2 regions of the Desulfovibrio ferrophilus genome follow, and region 1 is predicted to be linked to the other one. Evidence: riboswitches for the same ligand, from Rfam matches in the RefSeq annotation. Region 1 holds a riboswitch; the other holds the start of a gene.
What was found. A riboswitch is a leader RNA that binds a small molecule or an ion and turns the genes downstream of it on or off. The one in region 1 is predicted to bind cobalamin.
Positions count from the first base shown of each region.

Region 1 (9,708 bases):
CCAGAACTCCCACTGCCGATGCGATGCGCAGCGGAAACTGGTTCAGCACAAGGGCAAATTCAAGGGCATCACCCGGTGTAAAGGAGCTGCCCTCGATCAGCCGCAGCCCATCACCACCGATTTCGATCACTTCCAAATCAGAGGTGAATTCATCCTCAAGGCGCTTCTGGTTGAGCAGGCTGATCACCGTGTCCAACTTCGCATCAACTTTCAGCAGAAAGTCGTTCACGGCCTGGGACAAGCCCCCTGCCGTAAGGTCAGGCTGCTCAGCACCATCCTGCAGGGCAGGGTTGTCATACGCCATGGGCAGTGAATCCTTGGAGGCCGCTGGGCGCACATAAGCCCGTAATCTGGTTGGCACTCGTGAGAAATCCTGCTTTGGCATCATCATCTCCCGTTTCTAATCGCCGTTTTCCAGCTCAACGTTCATGGCATTGACCGGACAGACCCGAGTGCACATGCCGCAGGCCGTGCATTTTTCGGAGTCGAATTCAACCTTTCGGGATTCAGGGTTCACGGACAGAGCCTGGCTTGCGCACAGTGACGTGCACAGTCCACAGTCAATGCAGGTTTCTTCGTCGCGTGAAATTTTTTGGGCAACGTTTTCGGTCTTGATTCCCTGGTCTTTCAGGTACTCAATGCCTTTTTTATAATTGTCACTCGTCCCGGTCAGCTCAAGAGTCATTCGGCCTTCGCCTCGCGGCAGGATATGCGCCGACAGAATATTGAAGGTCAAATCAAAGAGCCTGGTCAGGTTGCACATGATAGGGCGCCCTGAACGTTCCGGTGGAAACTTCAGATAAACGACCTTGCGCTGAGTCTTGCTGGTAATGGCCATGAGAATCTCCGACTTTCCGGGATGCACCCGGAGCCCGTAGTTAGTTCATTTTTTTCAGGATAGCTTCGGCGCGTTTGCCTTCGGCAGCCTTTGGGAACTTCTTGGCAACATCGGCCAACAGGAGTTTCCCGGCCTTTACGCGCCCCAGACGCATGAAGGAAATACCTTGTTTCAGAAGGGCTGTGGGATACTTGGGGCTCTTCTGATACTTGTCGATAACGACCTGGTACTTGAGTACCGCACGAGCGTAATCCTTCATTTGATAATAGCATTCACCCTGCCAGAAGAGGGCGTTCGGAACAAGCTTGTGGCTTTCAAAAGTGGATGCGAACTCGTCCCACAGGGCGATGCCCTGACGATAATCTCGGGCTTCGAAGGCTGCACGGGCACTTTTGTAGAGGGTCGATGCGGCGTCAGCATTGACTGCAACAGCGGGCTGTGCAGCGGGTGCCGGGGTTGCGGCAGGCGCAACAGCAGCAGCTTCAGTGCTGGCAGCCGGATCAGCTGCGGGGAGAGGCGTATCAGTTGCAGGTGTCTCTACGTTTGCTGCGTCAGTTGCGGCTGTAGCCTCACTGGTGACGGCATCGGCGGCTTCTGTTGTATCTGGAGTAGGCAAGGCCGGGACCGGTGTCCGCTCGGCACGAATGGCCATCAGATCTACATCGGTTCCCAGCTGGGAATTCAGGCGTTGCCATCCGATTTTCAGGTCCTTGACGTCTTCGGCCACAACTTCGATGGCTTCGCTGTCTGCCTTCAGGGTCTGAATTTCACGATTCAGGGCGTCCAACTCATTTCGAGCATCCGCCAGTTCCTGACGCATGCTCTGGACCTGTGACCAGGTATCGGCCTTTTGCGGGTCGACGCTCGTCAACTGTTCAACTTTACCTTCAATCCCGTCGAGACGCAGTTTCTGCTCGTAGACGCGATTGTCCAGTGTCCGGACATCGTCAGCCTTGACGCAGGCGGTCAGGGCCATGCAGGCCATGATAACAATCAGGATGCGTTTCATTCGGATATCCTTCCTCGTTTGCGTCCCCAAACCAGATAAGCAAAACCACCGATAAAGGGGACGAAGACGGCTACGACCAGCCAGATCATCTTTTCCTGGATAGTAGGAAATTCTCGCCAATACGCATGGTAAATAGCCCAAAAAGATATGGATAAGCAAACCAGAGTCAGAGCCAGGATGCCCATGAACCAGTGGGGCAGATTGGCGAGCATCTCCATTAGGAGTCCTCCCTTTCGTGACGGGTGCCGGTTCGCCGGGTACGCCGTTCGGTGATGTAGAACGAGATCAACAGGATGGTGACGCCACAACTAATACCGATGTCGGCAACATTGAAGGCTGGCCAGTGCCATCCATCGTAATGGAAATCGAGGAAGTCCACGACATATCCGATGCGAATGCGATCGATCAGGTTGCCCACGGCACCGCCCAGGAGCAGGCCCAGCCCAGTGGAGGCAAGGGGCTCTCTGCCGTAGCCGATCTTGAGCAGATAGAGGATGACCCCACAAGCCAGCAGCGACGTGCAAATGAAGAACGGTCGCTGCCAATCAATGGATTGATCCCCCAGAAATCCAAAGGCTGCGCCCTTGTTGAGCACGAAAACCAGATCAAAGAATCCTGGGATGACCGGCATGGCCTCGAAGCGCAGTCCAGAGGACTCCACCCAGAGCTTGGTCACCAGATCCAGCCCTAATACTATGGAAGCCAGGATCATGGGATACGTGTATTTCGACCGCATAAGTGTCTTGCCCTCCAGGGCCTAAGCCTCGGTGCTGTCGGCGTTCATCACGCCCGTGCAACGGGGGCAGAGGGTTGCGTGCCCGGCATCGGTGCCCAGGTTCTCATTGAACTTCCAGCAACGCTCGCACTTCTCGCCGGGAGCCACGGCCACGGCGATCTTCAGGCCATCGATTTCATCGCTGACAAAGGCATCTTCAGGGGCATCCGCCAGTGGAGCCAGAATGGCCTTGGACACGATGCAGACCTCTTCCAGATCCACGCCCGGTGCCTTGAGATCGGCCAGCAGATCTTCTCGGCCATAGACTGTAACCTGAGTATTCAGGCTGTGACCAACGATTCCGGCCTTGCGCACGGGCTCGATGGCACGGCTGATTTCGTCTCGTACGCTGGACACGGTCTCCCACTGGTGGCGGGCTGCTTCGTCCAGCAGGTAATCGCGGTCCATGGCAAAACGCATGGCCAGCACGGTCTTCACGTCCGGGCGCACAGAGTCAGGCAGGTGCTGGAACGTTTCCTCGGCAGTGAAGGTCATTACCGGGGCGATGTCGGAAATGAAGGTCATCAGGATTTGCCACAGGGCTGTCTGAGCCGAGCGGCGTTCCAAAGAGTTGCCAGCCGAAACATACAGACGGTCTTTGACGATATCCAGATAGAACGCGGACAACTCGGTGACACACATGTTGTGCAGGGCATGATAGGCCCGATGGAATTCGAATTCCTCATAGCCGCGCTGAACGCGGTTGTGGATGTCGTAGACCAGGGTCATGGCATAGCGATCCAGGGGCAACATGTCGGCAGGGGAGACGGCATGCTTGGCCGGATCGAAATCGCCCAGGTTGCCCAACAGGTAGCGCAGGGTGTTGCGGATACGTCGGTAAGCGTCCACCAGACGTGAGAGAATGTCATCGGAGATGCGTACGTCGTCCTGATAGTTCACCGAGGAGACCCACATGCGCAGGATATCCGCGCCATGCTTGGCGATGATTTCCTGTGGGGCTACAACGTTGCCGATGGATTTGGACATCTTCTTGCCCTCGCCATCAACGACGTAGCCGTGGGTCAGGACGGACTTGTACGGGGCGCAGTCGCGAGTGCCCACACTCGCCAGCAGCGAGGAGTGGAACCAACCGCGGTGCTGGTCGGAACCCTCAAGGTACATGTCCGTGGGGAAGCGCAGCTCTGGGCGCTTCTCGGCCACAGCAGCAAAGCTGGTGCCCGAGTCGAACCACACGTCCAGGATGTCGTCTTCCTTTTCCCAGTGATTGCCGCCGCAGTGCGGACAGGTCAGCCCCTCGGGCACAACCTCTTCCATGGTAGCCTCGAACCAGTAATCGCAGCCGCGCTCGTGGGTTTCGAATTTGTCCACGATGCCCATGACCCAATCCTTCTCGAACCATGCTTCATCGCAGTCCTTGCAGAGCAGGGCCACGATGGGCACCCCCCAGTTGCGCTGGCGAGAGATGCACCAGTCAGGGCGGGATTCGATCATGTTGAAAATGCGCTCACGGCCCCAACTGGGAATCCAGCGGACGTCGTTGCTGATGGCCTTGAGTGCCTTCTTGCGCAGGTCGTTGCGCTCCATGGAAATGAACCACTGTGTGGTGGCGCGATAGATAACGGGTTCCTTGCAGCGCCAGCAATGGGGATAGGAGTGAGAAATATTCTCCTGAGCCAGCAGACGCCCCAACTCCTTGACCTTGGCAATGACATGCGGATTGGACTCATCCACGCGCATTCCGGCAAAGAATTCGACGCTGGGCAGGAATCGGCCCTGGTCATCCAGCGGCGACAGCACCTCGATATCGTACTTCAGCGCGACATCGTAGTCCTCGCGACCATGACCGGGGGCGGTGTGGACGCAACCGGTACCCGACTCCAGCGTGACGTGATTGCCCAGAATAAGGGTGGACTCACGGTCGTAGAAGGGATGGGTGGCCTTGAGGCCTTCAAATTTATCACCGCTAACCGTTGCCAGCACGGTGTAGTCGGCCCAGCCGAATTTCTTGGCGCAGTCTTCCAGCAGTCCCTCGGCCAGCAGATGCTGTTCACCGCCAACCTCGACAAGCACGTAGTCGAAATCGGGATGCAGGGATACGGCCATGTTGGATGGCAAGGTCCAAGGGGTGGTGGTCCAGATGACGACGTAGGCCTTGGCTGGATCAGCCTGCGGAATGATGTCCTTCAACTTGGGGTCATTCAAGGGAAAGCGCACGTAGATGGAAGGCGAGCTGTGATCGGCGTATTCCACCTCGGCCTCGGCCAGGGCGGTTTCACAATCATAGCACCAGTAGATGGGCTTTTTGGAGCGCACTACCGAGCCTTTGCCCATGAAGTTGCCCAGTTCGCGGGCCGTGGCGGCCTCATAGACCGGCTTCATGGTCAGATAGGGGTCATCCCAGGTTCCGAGCACTCCCAGGCGCTTGAACTCGCCGCGCTGGATATCAACCCATTTCTCGGCATAGCTGCGACAGATCTTGCGAATGGTCAGAGCGGGCAAATCGGTTTTGCCTTTCTCGCGCAGTTCGGAAGAAACCTTATGTTCGATGGGCAGGCCGTGGCAGTCCCAACCCGGAACATATTCGGCCTTCTTGCCACTCATGTTGCGGGACTTGACGATGATATCCTTGAGGACCTTGTTCAGGGTCGTGCCGAGGTGGATGTGCCCGTTGGCATAAGGCGGGCCGTCATGCAGCACATACCGCTCCTGACCTTCATTAGCAGCAACCATCACTGAATAGGCGTCGATTTCCTCCCAAAACTTGAGCATTTCTGGCTCACGCTGGACGAGGTTCGCCTTCATGGGAAAAGAAGTGCCGGGAAGGTGCAGGGTTTTCTTATAGTCGCTCATTGGATTTTCAAGTCCTTATACTAATGGGTGGCGGTTTCGAAACGGGAAGTCAGACTATTCAAATGAGGTGCAAAGTCAAGAAAAGAGCGGGGTGACAGGGCAGGAGTTTGGCAAAAATCGGCACGAAGAACGATCAACCAGTGGTTGAGTGCGGTGGTTTGAAGAAAAACCGGAGGGTTGAATCAGCTGTTCTGTAGCTCAGAGTGAGTGCATCAGACCGTAATAAGCATGGGGAAACACGGAGTTGTCAGGTCACGCTGGGCTAACGACAGGAGACGTTTGGCTGAGAGACTGGCAATTTGGGTGTGATCCGGTGCTATGCGCTCAAGAGATAATGGTGCTCGCATCATTGAGGGCCCTGAATCGACCATGAGTGTCGGCGACTTTATGCTTTTGACTGACGAAGTGATTGCTCGGGAAGTACGCGGACGCGAGAGGTTCCCAATAGGCTTGAGTTCCCTGCTCTGCTTGTATCGGCGGGAGTAAGTGGTGGGGACAGCTTTCATGCGGATTGTGCTTTGCCCGGCGGGCCTCACAAGTCTTGCTTGGGAGGTCGAAGTAGATGTCACGGAAGTGACACTGGAGACCTGTTTGGCCGTTACTGGGCCGGGGGCGGCTGCAGGAGTCGTGAAACCAGTCAGTAGGACCAGGCACAAAGGCAGAAGCAACAGAGTGTAACGCATCGAATCCTCTCGACAATCGTTAGAGTTTGTCATGCAGAATGTGAATAATCTTGTCCCTCAGAGGGTTTCGAAGATAGTTGCAACGGATGGGCCATGTTGATTTTTGTCTGAAATAACGAGGGTAAATTTGATTCGAAATGAGCAGGTTTAGCGTCGCGACAAGGTCTTGACTCTTTCGAGAGGAAAAATCGGGAGCAAAAACCATCATGAAAGAGTCTAGACAAACGAAGTTGAGATCGGACTAAGGGGCAACTACCCGAGGTTGAGAAGCTTTTGGAGATGGGCTGAATGCCAGCCTCATATTCAGGCTGACCAAAGGGATGACAGTGAAGAAGGAATGAGGTAATTTCGCCCTCGCTTGATGGTCGTTCTCCAGGGACGATAATAGGGAACCCGGTGTGAATCCGGGGCGGCCCCGCCGCTGTGATTCCGGCCTTTGCTCCCGCAGAGGAAGTTTTCCGCTCACAAGACCCACTGTTTAGTTGTGTGCAATGCGCAGTCTGAACGGGAAGGGGAGCCGGAAACCGGAAGAGCCAGAAGACCTGCCATGAAGACCTGTACTCGCCGCCCGGGCAACGAGGGCATTTGTCTGGCGGGTCCGACGTGACAAGTATGCGTCCGGTACAGCCCCGGTTTTCGGTATTTCGCCGGGATCCGGTTTTTCGTCACATCATTTTCAGGCCGCCCACCTGTTCGAACGCTGGAGGGTTTGTCCTATGCGTTTCGTTCATGGCCGCCGCACACCACGCACTCTGTGTTTGGTGCTGCTGCTTCTGTTGTTCTCTTCTGTCGCCTATGCCGGTCACGGCGAGGCATCAGCCGCTAAAAAGGGCATCCTGCTCGTAGCCTTCGGGACTTCCGAGCCTGCCGCGCAGGTTTCCTTTACGCACCTGGGCGAAGAAGTCGGCAAACGCCTTCCCGGAACTCCGGTGCGCTGGGCATACACGTCCAATATCATCAGAAGAAAATTGGCAAAACAGGGCCAAGTGTACGATTCCGTGCCCATCGCCCTGTCCAAGATGATCGACGAAGGCTTTACGCACATCGCCGTGCAATCCCTGCACACCATTCCGGGTGAAGAATTTCATGAGAAGCTGCTACGAGTCGTCAAAGGATTCCGATCCATGGCTCAGATCAGCGTTGGCGCACCACTCATGGCAACGCCCCAAGACATGGAAGCAGTGGTCAAAGCCATCAAGGCCACCATTCCTGCTGATCGCAAAGCCAGCGAAGCCGTCGTGCTCATGGGCCACGGCACTCACCATCCCGGCAACATCTACTACCCCGGGTTGCAGTGGTACCTGTCCAAGGCCGCCCCGTTGGTGTATGTGGGCACGGTGGAAGGCACGCCCAGCCTGGACGACGTCCTGGCAGGGTTGAAGGCTAACAAGGTCAAGAAAGTCTGGCTGATGCCTTTCATGTCCGTGGCTGGTGACCATGCCCGCAACGACATGGCTGGCCCCGAGGACGATTCCTGGATTTCGATCCTGACGGCCAAGGGATACAAGACGGAGGCCGTGCTCAAGGGGACCGCCGAATATGACGTCTATTCCACCATCTGGATCGACCATTTGCAGAGCGCCTTTGAGCGCCTGAATTAGAACAAGAGGACAGGGGACATGAGGAGTCACGCCATGACGGAATCGGGACGCAAGACCCGGCTGACAGCCCTTGGAGGGTTGTTGGCTCTGGGGTCGATCCTGTCCGTATTTGCGGGCTGTCTGTTTGGTCCCCTGTCCATTCCTGCTGATCAGGTTGCAGAGCATTTGGGAACGCTGTTTGGATTCAATGCAGGGCAAAGCCTCGATGCGGCCATGGGGCTGGTGGTGAATGATATTCGCCTGCCTCGGGCCTGCCTGGCCTGGCTGGTCGGGGCGTCTTTGGCTGCTGCAGGAGCCGTATTCCAGGGGATTTTACAAAATCCTCTTGCCGATCCCTTCACCATTGGCGTGTCCACCGGTGCAGCATTTGGCGCCTCATTGGCCATCTTTCTGGGCGTGGCATCGCTTCCGATCTGGCTGGGCATGGGGGTATTGCCCCTGGCTGCCATGGTGGGAGCAGTCTTGGCCTTGGCAGCGGTCATTTCTCTGGGCCGTGTGGCTGGTCGCCTGCGCCGTGAAACCGTGGTTCTGGCCGGTATCGTGGTCGCAACATTCCTCTCCGCATTGATTTCCTTACTGAAATCTCTGGATGAGGAATCCGTGGCAGGTATTGTATTCTGGGTGATGGGCAGTTTTCAGGGCCGAAGCTGGGAGCATGTGGCCTTTGCCTGGCCTTATATGCTGTTCGGTGGCCTGGCGGCTGTACTTTGGGCTCGTGAGATAGATCTACTGTCTATGGGAGACTCCCAAGCCCGGTTGTTGGGGCTTGATGCTGATCGGTCACGCCTTAAATTGCTTTTGGCTGCCAGCCTGATGACAGGGGCGGCTGTTTCCGTGTCCGGTGTCATCGGCTTTGTGGGGCTGGTGGTGCCGCACCTTGTACGTCTGGTGATCGGTGCCGAGCATCGACCCCTTGTGTGTATTTCAGCTCTGGCCGGTGGCGTTGTGCTGATCTGGTCTGACGTGGCCGCCCGAACCATCCTTTCGGGCGGGCAGGAATTGCCCGTGGGAGTCATTACGGCGCTTCTGGGTGGGCCGTTCTTCTGTTTGCTGCTGCGTCGCAAAGGCGGAAAATCTTTATGATCCGCGCGACCACACTGGGCTGTGCCCATGGAGGGCGGCAAGTATTACAAGATGTAAACTTGAGTCTGCGACCTGGCGAGATTGCCGGGTTGCTGGGGCCCAACGGCAGTGGCAAGACGACTCTGATTTCAACCTTGGCAGGGATTCTGCCCCCCGTAGCGGGCAGGGTGGAGCATGGGGCGGACCTGTGCGATGTGCATGCCATGACTTCCCGTGAGCGTGCCCAGCGTATTGCCTGCGTGCCACAAAGGGCCGAGACGACATTTGCCTTGCGCTGCTCTTCGGTGGTGCTTATGGGGCGTTGGGCCTATCAGACCGGGTGGTGGGGCGGAAACGATTCCAAGGATCGGGGTGTCGCCCGGGCCTGCATGCGGCAGGCTGGGGTTGAAGCCTTGTGGGATCGGCCTGTTGATCAGATATCCGGTGGAGAGCTGCAACGGGTGCTTTTTGCCAGGGCCTTGGCCCAGGAGGCTGGAACGCTCCTGCTGGATGAACCTACGGCGAGCATGGATCTGGCTGGAACCGTGGTCCTGTTTGATCTGGTGCGTGAATTGACTCTAGAGGGTGCCTCTGCCCTGATTGCCGTTCATGACATCAATCTTGCCGCTCTGTATTGTGATCATTTGTATTTTTTGAAAGACGGACGTGTAGCTGCACATGGCTGCACTCAGGATGTATTCAATGAAGAGACTCTCAGCCACATATTCGGAACCAGAGTCATGGTGGGACCGCACCCCGGAACAGGAGTTCCTCAGGCTCATTTTGTGCCTGGCAGTACCACTTGTGCTGTTGCTCGGGACGCCGGCATTCGCTGATCCTGTAGAGATCGTGGATGGACAGGGAAGCGTCATCCGTTTGGAGGCTCCTGCCCGGCGCGTGATATGTCTGTACGGGGCCTTCAGTGAGTT
Region 1 is NZ_AP017378.1:1,100,312-1,110,019, reverse strand. It holds gene EL361_RS05150 (PilZ domain-containing protein) at 1-361, opposite strand, end outside; gene EL361_RS05145 (NIL domain-containing protein) at 401-838, opposite strand; gene ybgF (tol-pal system protein YbgF) at 879-1,847, opposite strand; gene EL361_RS05135 (PLDc N-terminal domain-containing protein) at 1,844-2,065, opposite strand; gene lspA (signal peptidase II) at 2,065-2,583, opposite strand; gene ileS (isoleucine--tRNA ligase) at 2,605-5,433, opposite strand; cobalamin riboswitch at 6,462-6,680, shown strand; gene EL361_RS05120 (sirohydrochlorin cobaltochelatase) at 6,833-7,717, shown strand; gene EL361_RS05115 (FecCD family ABC transporter permease) at 7,751-8,800, shown strand; gene EL361_RS17220 (ABC transporter ATP-binding protein) at 8,860-9,615, shown strand; gene EL361_RS05105 (ABC transporter substrate-binding protein) at 9,584-9,708, shown strand, end outside.

Region 2 (9,708 bases), 1.2 Mb from region 1:
TGGAATGGTCGGCCGTAGTCATCATCGACCTGGTGCAGGACCGCTTTCCCTCCCGCCACGCATTGCAACGCGCCGAGGATCTGGAAGAGGAACGCCGCCTGCTCTACGTCGCCTGCACCCGCGCCAAAGACAGGCTGGCCCTGTTCGTCCCTAGCGTAATTTACAATCAATACAACGGTACAAGTGAGCCCGCCCTGGAAAGCCCCTTCCTGTCCGAGTTGCCCCTGAGCACCTACGAGGCCTGGCGCGAAAACTACTCGGGTGGCCTGGCCAGGGTGGACGGTGGCACCACGCGCACGCCTGAGGCACCTGCATCGTCGGTGCAATCCTCCACAGCCAAGCACTCCTCAAAAGGGGCAGGCACTGGCCCAACCGCCACAGGAAACGGCCCGACTCAACTCGGATATTGCCGACACAAGATTTTTGGACGCGGCAAGGTCATCGCCACCGTGGGTGAGGGGAAATTTCGCATCAATTTCCCGGGGTTCGGCCTCAAAGTAATCCTAGCGGATTACCTCGAAATGGAATAGACACCAGACATATCAGCTCTTTCTTCACGTTTTCTACCCCAAAATATAGGCACACTTGATTTTTTAGCCATTCAAGAGCTATATATTGATATAGTATCGATTTCTGAATGCCATAAGGCAGACTCTCCTGCTGAGAGGGGCGCAGGATACTTTGTTGATGTGCATGGGCACGAGGAGATGACAATGTCACTCGGCAACCTGTTTGGCTCAAGTGGTGGAGCACATATACCACTCGGTGAAGCGTTGATCCGCGAAGGCCTGATCAATGCAATGCAACTGGCCCAGGCCGTGGAACGCCAAAATCAGGCAGAGGCGCAGGGACACTCCCTCCCCCTGTCACGGGTTGTTGTAGAAAGCGGGTTCGCAGACAAGAAGGATGTTCTGGCCCTGATCAACAGAGTCTATGGCCTGGGTGCCACCTCCCTTACCGATGACATTGATGAGCAACTCGATCCCGCCGCCAAAGGGCTTTTAGGCATACGAATCCCCATCAGCGTCAAGCTGTCACTTACCCTGGCAGTATTCCTGCTGACCATCATGTTGGTGCTATCCTACTTCATGCTCAAACGACAGGCCAACAACCTGTATCGAGAAAGCGTCAAATCCGGGAAAATCAGCCTTGGCTACTTCACCACGGAAGCCAAAATCCCCTTGGTGAACGACGACACATTGCGCCTGAATTCCCTGATCAAGGAAGTCACCCAAATCGAAGGACTGGTCTACGCAATTATCGCCGGGCGAGACGGGACCATCAAGGCTCATACGGATTTGAGCCAAGTCGGAAAGCCCCTGGTCCTCCCGGGCAGGATCGGAGATGTCTCCACAGAGGGCAACATCTCCTACTTCAAGCGCAGACTCATCAATAACGAACAAATTTTGAATGTTACAGCGCCGGTGGAATTCCAGAGCAAAGCGCTGGGTGAAGTGCACGTCGGCATCTCTCTGGACTTCATTCAGGACCGCATCGGCAAGGAAAAGGTCTTCATCTACGTGATGACCATCATCTTCTTCCTGATCGGCATGGCCGTGGCAGGACTGCTCGGCACCAACTTTTCACGCCCCATCTCGAAACTTGTGGTCGCCACCAAGGAAATTTCCGGTGGAAACTACCACCACAAAGTCAATTTCAGACGCAAGGACGAATTCGACGACCTGGGGAAGGCGTTCAACTACATGAGCCACGAACTGTGGCTCAAATCCATCATGCGCGAAAGCTTTGGTCGATATGTATCCACCACCATCCGCGATCTGATCCTGGCCGACCCCGAGAGTGTCTGGCTCAAGGGTAACAAGTCCGAGGCGACCATCATGTTCGCCGACGTCCGGGGGTTCACCAAATATTCGGAGTCAAGCGATCCTGCCGTCATCGTCGAAAACTTGAACGAATTCTTCGACGTGGCGAGTAAGCATATCGCAGCCAACGACGGCTACATCGACAAATTCATTGGAGACGAAGTGCTGGCAGTATTTGGTGGCCTGCCGGACTACGAAGGAGATCACGCCGTCAACGCCGTGAAAGCTGCATGGGACATGCAGCAGGAACTTATGCAGCGGGCCGAAAATACGACCAATCCTGTTCTCGGGCGGGTGGGAGCCTCTATCAATACCGGAGAGGTTGTCTCTGGTAACATCGGTTCGGAAGTGCGCATGGAATACACAGTCATTGGTGACACGGTAAACGTGGCATCCCGCCTGAATGCGCTGGCCGGACCAGGTAAAATCGTACTCAGCGAGAGCACTTTCGGCAGGGTCAAAGACCTCGCTGCCACCAGGATGATGCAGCCGCAGATGGTCAAGGGAAAATCACAGCCGTTGCAGCCTTTTGAAATCCTGAAGATACACGGGAAAGAAGACGGACCGGCCCCGGAGCCCATCCCCTTCAGCGGCGAGGGCATTGCGGCTCCTCCGCCTTCCAAGGCTGGACCGGCGGCACCACCGCCTCCCAAGACTCGTCCGACGACAGTAACGGATCAATCAGCGGAAACCGCTTCCGGCGGGACTTCACCTACACCGCAGGCTCCCAAAAAGTCTGCTTAGTCTCAACAACGAGGAGGGGGGAGGACTGTGAACTCGAAAACCCTGCGCCACATCTTGATGGCAGCTCTACTTTTGATTCTGGCCGTTGCAATCACCGGCTGCGGCTCACAAAGGTCCAAACGGGTATCACCAACTCGCACCTCCAAGAACTACTCCGTGGTCAAGGTGCGCGCCAAGGATACACTGAAGACTCTGTCCAACCGTTATCTGAAGGATCCGGACAAAGCATGGATCATTGCCGCCTACAACCGAATCGATTCCGTCAAGGAAGGGGATATCGTCATCATCCCTCGTACCCCCATCAACCTGGGCGGTATTCAAGACAACCGGATTCAGACTGTCCCGGTGCTGGCCTATAGCGGTTTTTCAGAAGACGTTTCCGACGCCATCACCGTCAAGCGCTCCGATTTCGAGGCACAGATGCAGTTCCTGAAAGACAAGGGATACACACCCCTGCCTCTGGATCGCTTCTATGATTTCCTGGAATTCAAGGAACAGGCTCCTGAAAAAGCGGTGGTGATCACCATCGACGATGTGGGCAAAAACACCTTCAGCGTGGCCTACCCTGTCCTCCAAAAGTTCGGGTATCCTGCCACCGTGTTCGTGGCCACCGATCTGGTCAGTGGCAAGGGCGCAGCCCTGTCCTGGGAACAGATTCGCCAGATGCACGATTCGGGCATCGGCATTGGTCACAGAACCAAAACCCTGCGCAACCTGACCCGTCGCCAGGGCGATGAGACCCTTGAAGATTTCGTCATTGCCGTAGATCGGGAAATGACCGTACCCACCCTGCAGTTCAAGACGGAAATCGGATATGCTCCAGACTTCTTTGCCTACCCCTTTGGCGCCACCAACGAAATGGTCATTTCATTGTTGAAGAAGAACGGATTCAGGGGTGCACTGACCATGGGAAAAGGAGCCAATCCATTCTTTACGAACAACTACTTGGTGAAGCGAAATTCCGTACCCGGTAATATGAGTATGGCCGAGTTCGAAAAGCTGTTTATCTTCTCCCAAAAAGGAGAATCAAAATGAAAGCCGTCATTTTTACCCTGATCATGACCCTGGCGGCTTTGCTGTCCATGCCAATGCAGGCAGATGCCGACCTTGTGGACGAAGTCAAAGCCATTGCAACCCTGGAGCAAGACGACCCCTTTGAGTTGATTGCACCGTTGGTCCTGGAAAAGGCCAAGGCAGCACAGGCCGAAGGTGATCTACTCGCGGCTCTGGAGCTGTATCGCCTCGCGGTAACAATCAACAGGGGCGACCGAGAATCCCTGCGACTTGCCCGAGAAATCAAGAAAGACCTGAACGCCAAGGCCAAAGCCCAATTCGATCGCGGACAGGCCAAGTTCGAAGCCGGAAACAAAGACGGGGCACGCGCTGAGCTGCTGGCCTCCCTGCACCTGGATCCTGACAACACAATGGCACTGCCCTACCTGAAGGACGGATACAACCCTCCTGTTCTTCAGGACTACACCGTAGAGGAAGGGGACACTCTGCGCCGCATCGCCGAAAAGATCTACGGCAATCCGGGTGGAGAGCTGCTGCTCACCCGCATCAACAACCTGTCCATCGTGGACACGCTGAATCCCGGCGACATCCTCAAAACGCCCGTCTTGAACAAGAAACTCACCCGTCGGCTCCATGCCGCTGCATCGCCAAAGAAAAAGGATCAGATCGGCAAGAATGGTTCGACTATCGTGGTTGCCATTCAGGAACCTGCAGCATCGTCCATGTACGAAGAAGATCTGGGCATGGCTGAAGCAGGCAGTGCCGACGCATTACTGGTCATGGCCAAATTGCAGTTCGGCAACGGCCTATACGAGACGGCAGTTTCCATGACCGATGAAATACTCTCCGCCAATCCTGATAATGCTGATGCCCGCGAAGTACGCAATGAGTCCTACTACAGGCTGGCCAGCAAGCTGTGGACCGAAGGATCGGCAAGCGAGGCCATGCGTTCCTTGATCCGCCTGCCAAAGGGGTACAAGGACTCAGGCAAACTCCGCAAACATGTTGAAGGCAAACTCGCTGCCGACTCCGAGCCTCTCTACCTCTCAGGGGTCAAGCACTTCCTAAACGAAGATCTTGAGAAAGCCGTGGAACAATGGGAACTGACTCTGCAGGTCAACCCCTTCCACGGCAAGGCCCGTACGGACCTGGAGAAGGCCCGCAAGCTGCTTGAGGCTGTTCGAGGACTTTAGGCCTGCACCGACGCCCATATTGTCCCCCTCCCGTGTAACGGCAGGGGGACAATTCATTTCCACAGCCCACAGCCTTGTTCTGACTGACCATACGTTGTATTCGTCAGCACGGCTGTTTCAAACACTTATTCCAAGGACTCTCGCATGCTTCAAGGACTGCTCGGACTCTTCGCCTTCATCTCCCTCGCCTGGATTTTTTCCGAGAACCGCCGGGCAGTTCGCCCTGGGCTCATCGCTACCGGATTGGGCCTTCAATTCGGGGTGGGCCTGTTGCTGCTCAAAGTCCCTGGAGCACAGCACGTTTTCATTTTCCTGAACCATGCCGTAGAAATCCTGGACAAGGCCACCACTGCTGGCACCAGTTTCGTCTTCGGCTATCTTGGTGGCGGCACCCTGCCTTTTGCCGAACCATGGCCAGGTGCTGCTTTCATCTTTGCCTTGAAGGCCCTGCCCATCATTATCGTCATGAGTGCATTGTCCTCACTGCTTTTCTACTGGAACATCATCCCCGCAGTTGTCCGTTTCTTTTCACTCATTCTGCAACGAACCATGCATATTGGAGGAGCGCTTGGAGTCGGAACAGCTTCCAATATCTTTGTAGGCATGGTCGAAGCTCCGCTCCTCATTCGGCCCTACCTTCTCAACATGACTCGTAGCGAACTGTTTGCGCTCATGACCTGTGGCATGGCAACCGTGGCCGGTACGGTTCTGGTGCTGTATGCCCAGATCATTGCCCCGGTCGTTCCTGGGGCCATGGGACATATCCTTGCAGCTTCGCTCATGAGTGCACCGGCCTCCATCATGCTGGCCATGATCGTCATACCCGAAAATGCGGACTCGACTCAGGGTGACATCGCATCGCCAGACAACGCAATCAGCTCCATGGACGCCGTCACCAAAGGCACTGCCAGTGGAGTTCAACTGCTGATCAATGTCATCGGCCTGCTCATCGTGTTGGTCTCCATCGTCAGCCTGACCAATCAGATTCTGGGACTGATACCTGATGTCGCCAACGCCCCCCTGACTCTGGAGAGATTATTGGGATGGGTCATGAGCCCACTGGTCTGGCTGGCTGGAGTCCCCTGGGCTGAAGCAACAACAGCAGGCACGTTGATGGGAACCAAAACCATACTCAACGAATTCCTGGCCTATCTTGCCCTGGCGGCCACTTCACCCGAAGCTCTCTCTGAAAAGAGCCGAGTCATCATGACATACGCCATGTGTGGTTTCGCCAATCCGGGTAGCCTGGGCATCATGATTGCCGGATTGGGGACCATGGTCCCTGAACGGCGTGAAGAGATTGTCTCCCTGGGAATCAAATCGGTTGCTGTTGGGACATTGGCAACGCTCATGACCGGGGCCGTGGTCAGCCTGCTCTACTAAAACGGCGTCCAGGCGACTACACGTGCACCTATATCCGTGATATGATGGCGCGTCATCCCCTTCACAAAACGGAGGTCACTGTGAAACGCGTCATGTTGCTTGTCATGATATTAATGACAGTACTCATCACCTCACATGCCCAGGCCAGATCCTGGCGCATCGATAACAACCACAGCCAGGCCGTATTCACCATTCGGCATATTGCTGGCAACGTTACAGGATTCTTCAACAACTTTGAGGGCACCATCATTGACCCCGAAATACCGGGGATCGGCATGATCGACATACAAATCCATGTCGACTCCATCAACACCGGGGTGGACAAACGTGACGCTCATCTGAAAACCCCAGACTTCTTCGACAGCGCAAACCACCCACAACTCCACTTCACCAGCACAAAAATCACCAATCAAGGTGACGGCTGGTTCAATGCGCATGGAGTTCTCACCATTCGCAACACCAACCATCCCGCGACTCTGACCTTCGCACTGACCGAGATGACACAGCACCCTCCCTTTCCGGGCATGGAATGTATGGATGTCCTTGGTTTTAAAGCTCATCACACCCTGAATAGACTCGATTTTGGGGTGGGTGACGGAAAATTCCTGCAGATGGGGCTCGTGGACAACACGGTTGGTATCACGCTGCAAGGCGAGCTACTCAGTCCAAGAGAAGACTGCCAATAGCCATGCAAAAAGCCGCCACCTTGGCAGGTAGCGGCTTTCATTATCACCAGTCAGCTCCCAAGGGAGCAATCAGTATTATTTACCGAAGCTGCGCTCGAACAGTTCGGTCAGGGCTTTGCGCCCATCGTCATTCATGAAACGGGTGCCCGTTCCGGTGAAATGATGGTGGCTGATCACCGGCGCTTCCACCACTTCCCAGCTTCCCTTCAGCCACTGGAACCACGACTTTTTCTCCTGATCGAAGACAAACAACGGCTTGTTGCATATCTTTGCGTACTCGGCCCCCCAGCCGGTACCACCTTTGACGGTACCATCTTCCTGAATGGCACCTACCACGTAGACCTCATGCCCACTGGCGACCTGCCAACAGATGCTCTGCAATACCTTGCGGAAGATGGGGGCACTGGAAAATTTGCGATTCATCAAACGAGACACGTAGGTCAGACTCACATCTTTAAGAGTCAGCTCTTCCGTAGTCAAAACCCGTGCACCGCGTTCGCGCCCGGTCTGGTGCCCTTCAAAGCTATAATTGACCTCTTCCAGACCGTATCGCTCGGCCAGGGCTCCAAACTCGGCTTCGGCGCCGTTTGCGCCACCGCTGTAGAGAATGTAAACGCTATTTCCCATTGCCTTCCTCCTGGGTTGGTATCGACGTAATAACTAAAAATAGCACAGCAATATGACAGCTGCAATGTGTTCGCTATCGATTCCGCAAGTCCATGCCGGACCAACGGTTGTCTCTCTTAAGAGCTTGAGCATTCTCCGTCAAGTTCAGAAGCACGTTATTCATGACCAAGGACACAACCTGCACGCAGTTAACGAGACCTGAAATTCAAAACGTTGTATAAGATCCGGTCAATCACTGTGTATCGTCAACAACTTCGTACTGCTACATTAACCAAATCAAGTCTGTTCCTATTCCTCCGCGTGCCCATCAAAAACACTCAAACGCTTTGGCCCAGCATCTTTTCATTCACCATGAATTAAGTCCTCGGAAGCTGATGCCCACGGGATATCAGCTTCTCCCGTCCCGCCCAACCATCCGCCATCCATTTTGGATCATTGGACTTTATCATCATCCTGACATTTATCACAAAAGTCCCCGCTCTACCTTGCACTCGCAAGGCCCTTGGGCTAACCTTCCACACCTCGTGATGCCCTTCAGGTGGCAGCAAGCCATAACAAGGAATCCGGTGCAAAACCGGAGCGGTCCCGCCGCTGTAATCCCAATAAAAGTTCGGCCCCCTATGCCACTGCCCTCAAGGCGGGAAGGCTGACCGAACAAGGGAAAGCCAGAAGACCTACCTGAAGCGATTCTAGCCCGATGAGGCCCGCGGAGGCCACTGACGGAGATGCACATTCATACCCAATAACCGTTGTCGAATTCCCGGCGGTTCAGCTGAGCGGGAATTACACACGACAACCATGTAAACAGTCAGAACGCCGCCCCACAGGTCCGGCGTTTTCCGCTTTGCCGCCAAGCGCTGTTTATCAAGAGACACTTATGCCTAGCCAAATTCAAAAACGTGATGGATGCGTCGAGACCTGGTCTACCAAGCGCATTGGAAACGCCATATTCAAAGCCCTCAAGGGCAGCGGTATCAAGGACCCTCTTCTTGCCAACCGCTTGGCCAAGAAAGTGGAAGCCAAGCTTGTGGATGTAGATGTTCCCGAGCAGGAACAGGTGCAGGACATGGTCCAGCAGGTGCTGATGGAAGTCCGGCTGTACAAGGTTGCAGAGCGCTATATCATCTACCGCGAAAAACGCCGTGAGTTACGCACCCAGAATGACGCCTTTCTGGATATTTCCGGCGTCACCGAAAGCTATCTCGACAATGTGGACTGGCGGGTCAACGAGAACTCCAACATGGTTCACTCCTTCCAGGGACTGATCCTGCACATGGCCGGATCGGTTCAGGCCAGGTACGTACTTGAAAAGTATCCCGAAGAAGTGCGCATGGCCCACAATCACGGGTATTTTCATATCCATGACCTCTCTTTTGGCCTGGCAGGGTACTGCTCGGGCTGGAGCCTGCGTGATTTGCTGTTGGAAGGCTTCAACCTTCGTGACCGCTGTTCATCCACCCCGGCGAAGCACTTTGATGCGGCCTGCGGACAGATCGTCAATTTCCTTGGCACCCTCCAGAACGAATGGGCCGGAGCACAGGCCTTCAATAACGTGGATACATACCTGGCTCCGTTTATCCGGCACGATGGTCTGGATTACGCCACAGTGAAGCAGCAGATTCAGAAGCTGCTCCACAACCTGAATGCGACCTCCCGCTGGGGCGGACAAAGCCCGTTCACCAATTTCACATTCGATTTTGTCCCCCCGTCACACATTGCCAACGAGCCCATCATCATCGGTGGCGCATTTCAGGATTCGACCTATGGTGAATACGCCGAGGAAATGGCACTCATCAACCGGGCATTCCTGGAAGTCATGCTTGAAGGCGACGCAAACGGCCGGATCTTCTCCTTCCCCATTCCGACATACAACGTGACCGAGGACTTCCCCTGGGAGTCTCCAGAAGGAAAACTTCTGTTACAGATGACCGCCAAGTATGGTGCGCCGTACTTCCAGAATTTCATCAACTCGGATCTCAATCCGGAAGACGTACGCTCCATGTGCTGCCGTCTTCAGATGGACCTGCGTGAAATTCGCAAGAAAACCGGAGGACTGTTCGGAGCTGGCGATCTCACAGGCTCCATCGGTGTTGTCACTCTGAATCTTCCCAAACTGGCCTACCTGGCACACAACGAAGACGACTTCATCGACCTTGTTACCGAGTACGCCGAACTTGCCTGCGAGTCGCTGGAATTCAAGCGCAAGATCGTGGAGAAAAACCTGGACGCGGGGATGTT
Region 2 is NZ_AP017378.1:3,539,668-3,549,375, reverse strand. It holds gene EL361_RS16190 (ATP-dependent helicase) at 1-530, shown strand, start outside; gene EL361_RS16185 (adenylate/guanylate cyclase domain-containing protein) at 714-2,567, shown strand; gene EL361_RS16180 (polysaccharide deacetylase family protein) at 2,595-3,602, shown strand; gene EL361_RS16175 (LysM peptidoglycan-binding domain-containing protein) at 3,599-4,774, shown strand; gene EL361_RS16170 (NupC/NupG family nucleoside CNT transporter) at 4,919-6,157, shown strand; gene EL361_RS16165 (YceI family protein) at 6,238-6,843, shown strand; gene EL361_RS16160 (hypothetical protein) at 6,919-7,470, opposite strand; cobalamin riboswitch at 7,990-8,166, shown strand; gene EL361_RS16155 (ribonucleoside triphosphate reductase) at 8,348-9,708, shown strand, end outside.
Region 2: linked by a shared signal. The riboswitch ahead of EL361_RS16155 (ribonucleoside triphosphate reductase) and the one ahead of EL361_RS05120 (sirohydrochlorin cobaltochelatase) in region 1 are both predicted to bind cobalamin.